One region of the Martelella mangrovi genome, then DNA from elsewhere that is predicted to be linked to it. Evidence: predicted binding sites of a transcription regulator. Region 1 holds the regulator's gene; each other region holds the start of a gene.
The links. Region 1 encodes LexA, which represses DNA repair genes until DNA is damaged. Its sites were predicted from a motif close to TGTTCNNNNTGTGTTCNG; they were not measured.
Positions count from the first base shown of each region.

Region 2: ruvC (crossover junction endodeoxyribonuclease RuvC) is a predicted target of LexA. The motif match lies at 1,866-1,883, and genes of this name have one in related genera.
Region 3: ABID12_RS07295 (YifB family Mg chelatase-like AAA ATPase) is a predicted target of LexA. The motif match lies at 2,072-2,089, and genes of this name have one in related genera.

Region 1 covers NZ_JBEPLY010000005.1:113,874-118,021, reverse strand. Annotated here, with positions in the region: gene ABID12_RS09495 (AEC family transporter) at 1-150, opposite strand, end outside; gene ABID12_RS09490 (cytochrome c biogenesis CcdA family protein) at 177-911, opposite strand; gene ABID12_RS09485 (hypothetical protein) at 926-1,102, opposite strand; tRNA gene ABID12_RS09480 (tRNA-Lys) at 1,160-1,235, shown strand; gene lexA (transcriptional repressor LexA) at 1,416-2,123, shown strand; gene ABID12_RS09470 (ComEC/Rec2 family competence protein) at 2,077-4,148, opposite strand, start outside.
Region 2 covers NZ_JBEPLY010000014.1:4,180-8,327, reverse strand. Annotated here, with positions in the region: gene ruvB (Holliday junction branch migration DNA helicase RuvB) at 1-620, opposite strand, end outside; gene ruvA (Holliday junction branch migration protein RuvA) at 678-1,298, opposite strand; gene ruvC (crossover junction endodeoxyribonuclease RuvC) at 1,311-1,823, opposite strand; gene ABID12_RS17110 (potassium/proton antiporter) at 2,037-3,827, shown strand; gene ABID12_RS17105 (phosphoglycerate kinase) at 4,056-4,148, shown strand, end outside.
Region 3 covers NZ_JBEPLY010000004.1:87,043-91,190, forward strand. Annotated here, with positions in the region: gene ABID12_RS07280 (endonuclease/exonuclease/phosphatase family protein) at 1-598, shown strand, start outside; gene gshB (glutathione synthase) at 675-1,622, shown strand; gene ABID12_RS07290 (TM2 domain-containing protein) at 1,631-1,963, opposite strand; gene ABID12_RS07295 (YifB family Mg chelatase-like AAA ATPase) at 2,179-3,717, shown strand; gene ABID12_RS07300 (DUF2793 domain-containing protein) at 3,803-4,148, shown strand, end outside.

The sequences.
Region 1 (4,148 bases):
CTTGAAGAACAAGGCCGGCAATGCGGCATAGACGATGAATACGTTGAGCCAGACAAGACCGGATTCCGGCTGCCGGATGAGCCTGGCGGCGATAAAGCCTGCGGCAATCAGTCCGAAGAACGGAAAGAGAAGCCCTAGAATGTCTGACATGGCGCAAAACCCGGGCTTCGCAGGCCCTAGCCGATCTGCGATAGAACGGGAAAGGTCTGCTGGAACCAGATCGCCATATCGGCAATAAAGCCGAAAAGAAAGGCAAGGCCGGTGAGAATCAGCAGCACGCCCATGATTTTTTCAATCGTGCCCAGATGTTTGCGGAACCGCGACAGGAAGCGCATGAAGGCGCCGGAAAAAAGCGCGGCAATCCAGAACGGCACGGCAAGGCCAAGCGAATAGATCGCCAGCAGCACCGCGCCGTTGGAAACCGTATCGCGCGTGGCCGCGACAGCGAGAATGGCCCCCAGAACCGGTCCGATGCAGGGCGTCCAGCCGAAAGCAAAGGCCAGCCCCATGACATAGGCGCCGGACATGCTCGCCGGCTTGCCGCCGCCATGAAACCGCGCCTCACGCGACAGGAAGGGGATTTTCAGCACACCAAGGAAGTTCAGCCCCATGATGATGATGATCACACCGCCGACCTTGGCCAGAATATCGATATATTGACGCAACAACTGACCGATGGACGAGGCCCCTGCCCCGAGCGCCACGAAAATCGTCGCAAAGCCGAGCGTAAAGAACAGCGCCGGCAACAATACACGCGCCGGGCGGACGGAGGTGTCTCCCCTGAACTGATCGATCGAAATGCCCGCCATGTAGCAAAGATAAGGCGGCACCAGCGGCAAAACGCAGGGTGAGAGAAACGAAAGCGCACCGGCAAGAAGCGCCGTCAACAGGGAAATATCACCGATCGACACCTGAAATCCTCTTGTCACTCGGCCGTTGGCGAAAGCGCGTCCGGCACCAGCAGATAACCGCCTGAAAGGCGGACCGTAAACTGCCGGTTCCTTAAACCACAGCGGCGTTGAATTCCAATCACCTTTCCGCGCATCGCCCCCGACATCAAATTGTCGCCTTGGAGCCGAATTTCCGGGTTGACCTTCTGCAAGACCCTTTCTATGTTCCGCCCACTTTCCGCTGGCCCTTCAACAGGCGCCGGGCTCGGGAGCGCGTAGCTCAGCTGGTAGAGCAACTGACTTTTAATCAGTAGGTCCAGGGTTCGAACCCCTGCGCGCTCACCATTGTTTGCCGAGAATTTTCTCCTTTCGAAATTGAAACAACACTTTCTAACTCACCCCTTTCCGCCCGCCTTCATGCCTCCATTGACCGCAATCGAGGCCGCTCTGCTATTTCCAGCTTGCGGAACACAGATAGAACAGATATAAACGTTCTGTATTTGTTTCGAAGGCAAGGGGCTGCAAATGCTGACTCGTAAACAACAGGAACTGCTGTATTTCATCCATGAACGGATGAAGGAGACAGGCATTCCCCCGTCTTTCGATGAAATGAAGGAAGCCCTGGATCTGGCGTCCAAATCGGGCATTCACCGATTGATCACGGCGCTGGAGGAACGCGGCTTCATTCGCCGGCTTCCCAACAGGGCGCGCGCGCTTGAAATTCTGCGCATGCCGGAAAGCCTTGGCTCTCAGCCGCCGCGCCGCGGTTTCTCACCGAGCGTGATTGAAGGCAGCCTCGGCAAGACGCCTGCCGAAAGCAAAACACCGGCTGCCGGAAATGACAGCGGCTCGACCGATATCCCCGTCATGGGGCGGATTGCAGCCGGTGTTCCGATCTCGGCCATACAGGAAAACACCCACGCAATTGCGGTTCCGGCCGAGATGCTGGGAACCGGCGAACATTATGCGCTGGAAGTTAAGGGCGATTCGATGATCGAAGCCGGGATATTCGACGGTGACACGGTGGTCATCCGCAATATCAACACGGCCGCCCCGGGCGATATTGTCGTGGCGCTGGTGAATGACGAGGAAGCGACACTGAAGCGCTTCCGCCGCAAGGGCGCGTCGATTGCGCTGGAAGCCGCCAATCCGGCCTATGAAACCCGGATATTTGCTGCCGATCAGGTCAAGGTTCAGGGCAAGCTTGTCGGCCTGATCCGCCGCTACCACTGAAGAAATCGAGGGTTTTCGGCAGGCTGACAGGATCGGCATACGAATCGGAACGCCAGTTATAGAGGCGGTGTTGGTTCCATTGACGTTTTACTGCCGTAATGGCGGGCGTGACGGAAACGTGGGTTCTCACACAGGAGCCGGTCGGGTTAGGCTCTGAGGACGTGGTGTTACCATTTCTTGATTTTGAACCATCGGTATCTTGGACAGTAAACTGCAAGGTGCCGGTTTGGCGGCGCAGTGCTGGTGTGATGAGAAAACCAGGCGAACGGCACGCCTGAAAACCGGGCCGGTAAACGCTGACAATGATGTCTGCGTGATCGCAGGCAGGGCCTACGAGCGCGGGCCGGAATATTTGTGCGACGGTCAGGCCGCTGCCGGGAAGCGATGCCACACACCATTCGCTCTTTTCACAGATGAACATACCGGATTGCGTCCGCGCGGCCTTTATATCCTCGGCAAGGGCGGTGCTTGCATTGGTGATTTGTCCAGCATCCAGGCGGTCGAACCGGTCCGCGTCTTTCAGTATCGCAGCGTTGCTTTCGGTTTCGCTCGGCGGCCGTGTGGCGCTGATGGCAAGTGCGCTCTGCCACTGATCGAAGATGAAGGAAGGCGGACGGCGCTTGCTGAGCGCGGCTGTATCACCGGTGACGATCGCAACCAATGCACCGTCTTCGGAGACAAGCAGAAGCGGCGACCGGTCGCCTTGAGAAAAGGCGGGCAAGGCAAAGGCAATTGCCATCGGCACCAGTCCGACAAGCCTGAGACGGGTGCGCAGCAGAACCAGCAGCATGAACCCGACAAGGAAAAGCAGCAGAAATCCGCGGGGCATCGCACTGGTATCGAGCGCGCCACCAAGACCATCGACCCATTCCGCAATGGCAATCACCCGGTCGAGCCCCCAGCCCATGGCCAGAAGAAAGGGGCCGTGCAGGTTAAGCGGCATTGCCAGCATGGCCAGCAGGCCGGAGGGCATGACCAGAAAGGTGACAATCGGCATGGCGAGCAGATTGCCGAGCAGACCGTAGCCGGCAATCCGCTGAAAATGCGCCATGGCAATCGGCGCTGTCGAAAGCCCACCGATCAGTGCGGTCAACACAATACCGAAAGCACCCAGCATGACGATGCGGATCACTGTGCCGGCCGGCATCGACGCCGGGCGAGCATATTCGCGACGCTGCCAGAAGCTGTAGCCCGCAATCAGCGCCAGTGTTGCGGCAAACGACATCTGCATGCCGGGGCCGACAGCTTCCGACGGCGAAACCGCGAGGATGACAAACCCCGCAAGAGCGACATTGCGCATACTGATGGCCGGACGGTCGGCAACGGCGGCAAGCAGCATGATCGCCAACATGATGAAAGCGCGCTGCGCCGAGACCTGCATGCCCGAAATCGCAAGATAGAACCCGGCAGCCCCGATCGCGGCCATAGCGGCAAGCTTCTTGGTGGCGATCGCCTCTGCCGCCTTTGGCGAAAAAGACAGAAAAAGACGCAGGCTTGAAAAGAAGATACCGGCGGCGAGCGCCATGTGCAGCCCCGAAATGGCGATGACATGGGCAAGGCCGGCATTGCGCAGCGCGTCCAGCGTGTCATCATTCATGGCGCGACGCTGCCCGGTGATGATCGCATTGGCGAAAGCCCCCGATTCGTCTGGCAGGACAGCGCGAATGCGCCCGGCAATCGTATCGCGCAGGCTTTCGACCCTGTGGCGCATGAACAGGCCAATGGACTGAGGGCGGCTTGTCTCCCGCGTATGAAGATCACCCGGAACCGCGTCTGGCGCGCCATAGAAGAACCCCACTGCGCCGATCCCGTCGAAATAGGAAAGAAAACCGAAATCGACGAGGCCCGGCAGAGCCGGTCCGGAAGGCGGTGAAAGCCGGGCAAGGCCGGTGAATGCACCGCCGATGTCGACCGGCGGCGATTTGCCGCGGGCAACAAGGGTGACACGCTCAGGTGGACGGTGGATCACCGGATCGTCGGTGGCGATGACGCGCACCACATAACGCCAGCCGTTTTCGGTCGGCT
Region 2 (4,148 bases), on a different contig from region 1:
GCACCGTCATCGCTCATGCCAAGGCCCATCAGCCGCGCGCCGCGGCGAATGATCGATTCCAGCTCCTCCACCGTGTAAAAATTCAGCCGCACGGGAATGCCGAACCGGTCCCTCAGCGGGGTCGTCAACAGGCCGAGCCGGGTGGTGGCAGCCACGAGCGTGAACTTAGACAGATCGATCTTGACCGATCGCGCCGCCGGCCCCTCGCCGATGATCAGGTCGAGCTGAAAATCCTCCATCGCCGGATAGAGGATTTCCTCCACGGCCGGGTTCAGCCGGTGGATTTCGTCGATAAACAGAACATCGCGCTCTTCCAGATTGGTCAAGAGTGCGGCCAGATCACCGGCCTTGGCGATCACCGGGCCGGATGTGGCGCGGAAATTGACGCCGAGTTCCTTGGCCATGATCTGCGCCAGCGTGGTCTTGCCCAGCCCTGGCGGGCCGACGAACAGAACATGGTCCAGCGCCTCACCGCGCCGTTTGGCTGCCTCGATGAAGATTTTCAGATTGGCCCGCGCCTCCGCCTGGCCGGTAAAATCATCCAGCGTCTGCGGCCGCATGGCAGCATCGATGTCCTCGGCACGGGACTCGGGCGATATCAGGCGATTGTCATCATTCATAATTCGTCATACTGCCAAATTTTCCAGCTTGTCCCGCACCAGCATAGAGAACAGGTATCAAGTCGCCAATTCTTTCAGGCCCAGACGGATAAGGACGGCGCTGTCGGCGCCCTCGCCCGCGTTTTTCAGCGCGGCAGAGACCGCGCCGGCGGCCTGATCGCGTGAATAGCCGAGATTGGACAATGCCGAAATCGCGTCGCTGACTGCGGCAGGCGCCGCCCCCTCGCCGACCTCCTGACGGAAGGCGACGCCTTCGCTGTCGCCCATCGAAAGCCCGGCAGGAACCTTGTTCTTCAGCTCCGTGACGATCCGGGTGGCGACCTTCGGCCCGACGCCCGGCGCGCGCGAAACCGCCGCCTTGTCGCCAAGCGCCACCGCGTTGGCAATCTCGCCTGCCGACAGCGTTGACAGGATAGCAAGCGCCACACGGGCCCCGACCCCCTGCACGCTTTGCAGCAGGTTGAACCAGCCGCGTTCCTCCGCACTGATGAAACCGTAAAGCTTCAGTTGGTCCTCGCGCACGAAGGTTTCGATCACCAGTGTCACCGCCTCGCCGGGCGAGCCAATGCGCGAAAGCGTGCGCGTCGAACAGAACGCCACATAGCAGACGCCATGGACATCGACGAGCACATGGTCGTCGCCGATCTCGTCAATCACGCCCTTCAACTTGCCGATCATGCAGAGTGTTCCTTATCCGGCCAGAGCCGCCTTCATCATCCGGTTTGCGCCACGATTATGCGCATGGCAGATGGCGATCGCCAGCGCGTCGGCCGCGTCGCTGCCCTTGAACTGAACCTTCGGCATCAGCACCTTCAGCATCATGTGGATCTGTTCCTTGTCGCCGTGGCCGACACCGATGACCGCCTTTTTCACCGCATTCGGCGCATATTCGGCAACATGAAGACCGGCAAGCGAGGGCACCAGAAGCGCGATGCCGCGCGCCTGACCAAGCTTCAGCGTGGCCACCGCATCCTTGTTCACGAAGGTCTGCTCGACGGCCGATTCATCCGGCGTGTAGCCATGCACGACCTCCGTAAGCCCGTCATGCAGCTGCCTGAGACGCGAGGCAAGATCCATCTGGCCATCCGTGGTAACCGTGCCTGAGGCGATGAACTTCAGAGAATTGCCGAGCGTCTCGATCACGCCCCAGCCGGTGCGTCTGAGGCCCGGATCAATACCGAGAATACGAATCGTCTTTTCCATGCAATTACCCTATCTGCCTTGTCGTCAGGCTTCCAGAGAAAAGTGAACAAAACAAAAACATTCTCATGCAGCCATGCATGTACAGACACACAGCCTTCCAATAGTGGAGACTTTAAATGGCTGCGCCCACGCACTACCTAGCCCAGAAAATCAAAAGATTTGGACGGGTGCGGGGCCGGTGGGACCAATACCGCCGGATGGAAGGGAAGACGATTGACGACTTTTTACCTCGCGGTGATGATTTTCTCCGCACTCGTCCTGCTCGCCGCGCTTTCGAGCGCTCTGGCGTTTCGTTTCGGGGCCCCCTTGCTGTTGCTGTTTCTTGGCGTCGGCCTGCTGGCCGGCACCGATGGCTTCGGCATCGAATTCAGCAATGATGCACTGACCTTTTATGTCGGCTCTCTGGCGCTTGCGGTCATCCTGTTCGACAGCGGTTTCGGCACTGCGTTCAAGACATTCAGACGCATCGCGGCGCCGGCTGTGCTTCTTGCCACCGCGGGTGTTCTCATCACCGCAGCGCTTGTCGCCGTGGCCGCAGCGGTCATTCTCGACTTCTCCCTGCTTGAAGGTTTTCTGCTCGGCGCAATCGTCGCCTCCACGGATGCGGCCGCCGTGTTCTTCCTGATGCGGATCGGCGGCATTCACGTCGTCGACAAGGTCAGTTCGACGCTTGAAGTCGAATCCGGCATCAATGATCCGATGGCGATCTTCCTCACCATGACGCTGGTCTCCATGCTCTCCGTTCAGGGGTCGGGGGCGGAGGAAACGCTGGACATGGTCCTCCATTTCCTGCGCGAAATCGGGTTCGGGCTGCTGTTCGGTATTGGTGGCGGCATGTTGACGATCCTGATCGCAAACTCCTTCGGGCTGAACCGGGGGCTTGCGCCGATCCTCGTGCTCACGGTTGCCCTTCTGGTGTTTTCGGCGACGGGGGCTGCGGGCGGAAGCGGGTTCATGGCCGTCTACATCGCCGGCCTGATCGCGGGCAACAGACGAGTACGCTTTTCAGGGGCCATCAGGCGGTTTCAGGAAGGCATGACCTGGCTTGCCCAGATCATCATGTTCCTGCTGCTCGGCCTTCTGGCCACACCGCACAGATTTCCCGAAATCTTTCTGCCGGCATTGGCGCTGGCGCTGTTTCTGGTGTTCGTTGCCCGGCCTGTCGCCGTCTGGCTTTGCCTGTTCCTTTTCGATTACCGTCCGCGCGAAACGAATTTCATCGCCTGGATCGGCCTGCGTGGTGCCGCCTCGATCCTGCTGGCCATTCTGCCGGCAATCTACGGGCTGGAAAATGCCGGACTGTTCTTCAACATCGTCTTCGTCATGGTGCTGGTGTCGCTTATCCTGCAGGGCTGGATGCTGGCGCCGGTCGCCCGGTTTCTGGATCTGGTGCGGCCCAGGGCAAGCGGCGCGCTGGAAACGGTGGAGGTCGACCTGCCCGGCAACGCCAAGCACGAGCTTCTGGTTTATCGCCTTGCCGAAGGTGCTCCGGTCCTCGAAGGCGCACTCATTCCGCGCTGGGCCATCCCCTCGCTCGTGGTTCGCGACGGATTATCGATGCGCTATTTCTATGCCGGCGATCTGAAGGCAGGAGACTATCTCTACCTCTTCGTGGTGCCGGGCATGTCCTATCTGCTGGACCGGCTTTTCGCAGATCCCGATACGATCGACGGCAGCGGTGAGGAATCGCTGCTGGGCACGGAAGTCCTGATGCCGGACCGGCCGCTTGGCGAATTGCGCGCCATCGAACCGACCGTCGCCATTCCTGCCGGATCGGAGGAAACGCGGATTGCCGATTTCATCAAGGAACGTCTGGGCGGCAAGCCACATATCGCCGACAGGTTGCATCTGGGGCCGCTCTCGCTGATCGTGCGCGAGGCCGATGAGGCGCATAATGTCATGTCCATCGGTGTCTGGCGCGAACCGGAAGACGACAATACACCGCTTGTTTTCCGTGCAATTCGGGCACGCTTTGCCCGGCTTTTTCTCAAGTTCAGGCGCTAGAGCGGCAATCCTCGTAAAGACCATTCACGCCGACGTGCTTTTCTGACCTCTGTCATTGCCGCTTGCCCTGTTTTTGAATAGAAATCGTTGCGCCCAAGATGTTTTTGGCGGTGCGCTCCGCACCCGATAACAAGACCGGCACGCCGGAGCCTCGAAAAGCCCGCTGCCGGCAAGCCAATCCAGAAGCGCCGGCCTCCCGGCACTTCCAACCGAAAGAGGAAGACATCCATGCCTGCCTTCAAAACACTCGACGACCTTTCCGACCTGACCGGCAAGCGCGTTCTGGTCCGAGTCGACCTGAACGTGCCTGTCAGCGAAGGC
Region 3 (4,148 bases), on a different contig from region 1:
GCCCTTCTGCACTGACGATTTCAACGCCAGGGGCTTTCACGGCAATGCGCTGCTTGCCCGCACACCGCTGGTCAGCCCGTTCATGCTGCCGCTTTCCGGCGATCCGATCTGGTTCAGCCGCGACAAGGACCAGCCGCGCATCGGCGCGCGCATGGCCATCGGTGCGCAGATCGAAACGGCGCAAGGGCCCCTCGTCGCGCTGTCGACCCATCTGGAAAGCCATGGCGACATTGCGCTTCGCGAACGGCAGATGGCCGATATCTTCGCGCTTGTCGACTGGCATTTTTCCGGCCTTCCGGTGCTGATCGGTGGCGATCTCAACACCGTCAACCGCAGCGGTGGCGACCCGGACGTCGAGACACTGTTTTCGCTTGCCGCAGACAAGGGCTATGAGCGCCACGGCGGACCAGCGGACCGGATGACAACACGGCCGAGCCTGATCTCGGAGGAGCGCCCGAAGCAGATGAAGCTCGACTGGTTTCTGTCCCGTGGGCTGGACATTTCCGAAAGCCGCGTCATCGACGCCCTTGATGCCGACGGCAAGCCCCTGTCGGACCACGACCTGCTGATCTGCACTGTCGCCGGCGTCCGCTCCTGATCGGGAACGATTGCCAAGCAGCACCGCGATGACTACATATCGTGGCGCTTCAAACCATATCGGGGGCTCCAGTTTCATGGCCGCAATCAAAAACGTCGCTGTCCAGATGGACCATATCTCCACCGTCAAGATTGCAGGCGATTCGACCTTCGCCATGTGTCTGGAAGCCCAGAACCGGGGTTATAACCTGTTTCACTACACGCCCGACCGGCTGAGCCTGCGCGACGGCAAGGTCTTCGCCGCCGTCGAGCCGATGACGCTGCGCGATGTCGAGGGCGACCATTATACGCTCGGTGCGGCCGAACGCGTCGACCTTTCGACCATGGATGTGGTGCTGCTGCGCCAGGACCCGCCCTTCGACATGGCCTATATCACCTCCACCCATCTTTTGGAGCGCATCCACCCGAAGACGCTGGTGGTCAACGATCCGGCCTGGGTGCGCAATTCGCCGGAAAAGATTTTCGTCACCGAATTCGCCGACCTGATGCCGCCGACGCTGATTACCAAGGACGAAGGCGAGATTGCGCGGTTCCGCGAGGAAATGGGCGACATCATCCTGAAGCCGCTTTACGGAAACGGCGGCGCCGGCGTGTTCCACTCCACCCGCGACGACCGCAATTTCACCTCGCTTCTGGAAATGTTCGCGCAGATGTTCCGCGAGCCCTATATCGCCCAGGCCTACCTGCCGGCCGTGCGCAAGGGCGACAAGCGCATCATCCTCGTTGATGGCGAATTCGCTGGCGCGATCAACCGCGTGCCGGCCGAAACCGACAGCCGCTCCAACATGCATGTCGGCGGCCGCGCGGAACCCTCCGAGCTGACGGCGCGCGAGAAGGAAATCTGCGACCGCATCGGCCCGGCGCTGAAGGAACGCGGCTTCATCCTGGTCGGCATCGACGTCATCGGCGACTACATGACCGAGATCAACGTCACCTCGCCCACCGGCATCCGCGAAGTGCAGAAATTCGGCGGCGCGGATATTTCAGCGCTGATGTGGGACGCGATCGAGAAAAAGCGCAGCTGAGTGAGACGCTATTTCGTCTGCCCGACCAGCGCCTGCTGCGTGAGTGAGGTGCGCAGTTCGTTCTTCTGGGCTTCGATCATGCCGGAGATCAGGAACAGGTCGACCAGCCACCAGATGCCGAAAATGGCCAGAAACAGAAAACCGATAAAGAAAACCAGTGTCAGCCAGCCGACGACATTCAGCAGCAGCATGGTGACGGCCGTGCCGGGCCGACCGAGATAAAACCGGTGAGCGCCGGCCCAGCCGACGAAAAACCAGAGCAGATAGGCCGCAGCCGCCGATTTCGCGCCATTGGTTATCCGCTGTTCGATCAGGATCTGTTCTTCGGTTGTCAGTCCCATTTCAATCTCCGCCTTATCTTGCCGGCAAGTCTGTGTTTCGAATCGTTTACGGTGCGAACACGGCAAATGTCCATCCCCAATGACATTGACATATCCTGCGCTCCGATAAGTTCCTCTTTTGTTCTTGCATTAATGCGCGCATTGTGGAATCTTTACAACCAAAAGGTTTGACGGAATGTCGTTTTCAGCGAACACCGATCGGAGCGGGGCTTGTCATGGTGTCGAGAATACAGACGGTTGCATTTCAGGGGATCGAGGGGGTTCCGGTCGATGTTCAGGTGATGGTGGCGCCGGGCAAGATCGGCATGCAGATCGTCGGCCTGCCCGACAAGGCGGTCGCCGAAAGCCGTGAGCGGGTGCAGGCCGCCCTTCATGCCACCGGCCTTGCCCTGCCGCCCAAACGGGTGACCGTCAACCTCGCGCCTGCTGACCTGCCGAAGGAGGGTTCGCATTTCGATCTCGCCATTGCGCTGGGGCTGATGGCAACCCTTGGCGCCGTGCCGGCGGATGCGCTGACCGGTTACGTCGTCATCGGCGAACTCAATCTCGACGGCACGATTGCCGCCGTCGCCGGTGCGCTACCGGCCGCCATAACCGCAAACGCACAGGACAAGGGGCTGATATGCCCGGCCGATTGTGGCCCGGAAGCCGCATGGGCCGGAAGCGATATCGATGTTCTGGCACCGAAAAGCCTGATTGCGATCGCCAATCATTTCAAGGGCACACAGGTTCTTTCGCGCCCGGCCCCAGCCGTCCGCGCCAGCGCCCGAAACCTGCCGGACCTTGCCGAAATCAAGGGACAGGAAAGCGCCAAGCGCGCACTCGAAGTGGCGGCCGCCGGTGGCCACAACCTGCTGATGGTCGGCCCGCCGGGATCGGGCAAATCAATGCTGGCCGCGCGTCTTCCTTCGATCCTGCCGCCGCTGTTACCGCAGGAACTTCTGGACATGTCGATGGTGCATTCGATTGCGGGCAAGCTTTCCGGCGGACGCCTGTCCGACCGCCGGCCTTTCCGCGCGCCGCATCACTCCGCCAGCATGGCGTCACTCGTCGGCGGTGGTATAAAGGCGCGACCGGGGGAAGCATCACTTGCCCATCACGGCGTCCTGTTTCTCGACGAACTGCCGGAATTTTCGCCGCAGGTGCTCGATGCGCTGCGCCAGCCGCTGGAGAGTGGTGAGTGTGTGATTGCGCGCGCCAACCACCGGGTTTCCTACCCGGCCGCCTTCCAGCTCGTCGCTGCCATGAATCCCTGCCGCTGCGGCATGGCGGGTGAGCCCGGCCATAGCTGCGCGCGGGGACCGCGTTGCGCCGCCGATTATCAGGCGCGCATCTCCGGGCCGATGATGGACCGGATCGATATCCGGATCGACGTCCCGGCCGTCAGCGCCATGGATCTCATCGGCGCCAGCGCCACCGGCGAGACAAGCGCCGCCGTGGCAAACCGCGTGGCCCGGGCCCGTCAGGCCCAGCGCGAACGCTTTGCGGCGCTCGGAAGCGATCCGGCCACCGTCAATGCCCGCTGTTCGGCCAATGTGATCGAGAAGCTTGCTGAACCCGATGCGCCCGGGCTGGCACTTTTGCGGGAAGCAGCCGAGAAGATGCGATTTTCCGCCCGTGGTTATCACCGCGTGCTGAAGGTTGCCCGCACCATCGCCGATCTCGACGGCAAGGCAACAGTCGGCCGGGTGCATATCGGCGAGGCCATTGCCTACCGGGTCTCTGCGGCCGAACGCGTTAATACCGCGGCATAGGGCGCATCGCCCACCTTTTTCCCCGCGCACTCCGACGGCGCTAGGCTTGAGCCATCAGGCCACAGGCCCGCAACAGGAGTGTAACATGTCGGATCAGACGGCCAGGATCGGCCTTCCCTTCATACTGCCCGCACAGGCCCAGAAACACGTCACACACAACGAGGCGCTTCAGCGGCTCGATGCAATCGTCCATCTCACGGTTCTCAGCGCCGGCACTGCACCGCCTGCAAGCCCCGATGACGGAACCTGCCATCTGGTCACGGAGGCGCCGACCGGCGAATGGGCGGGACATGCCGGTGCGATTGCGATCTTTCAGGACGGCTACTGGCAGTTCATCACACCGGTCACCGGCTGGTCTGCCTGGTTTGCCGCAGACAGCGCCTTGCGCATTTTCGACGGCACCGACTGGGTTTCCCCACCCTTGCCGGCCG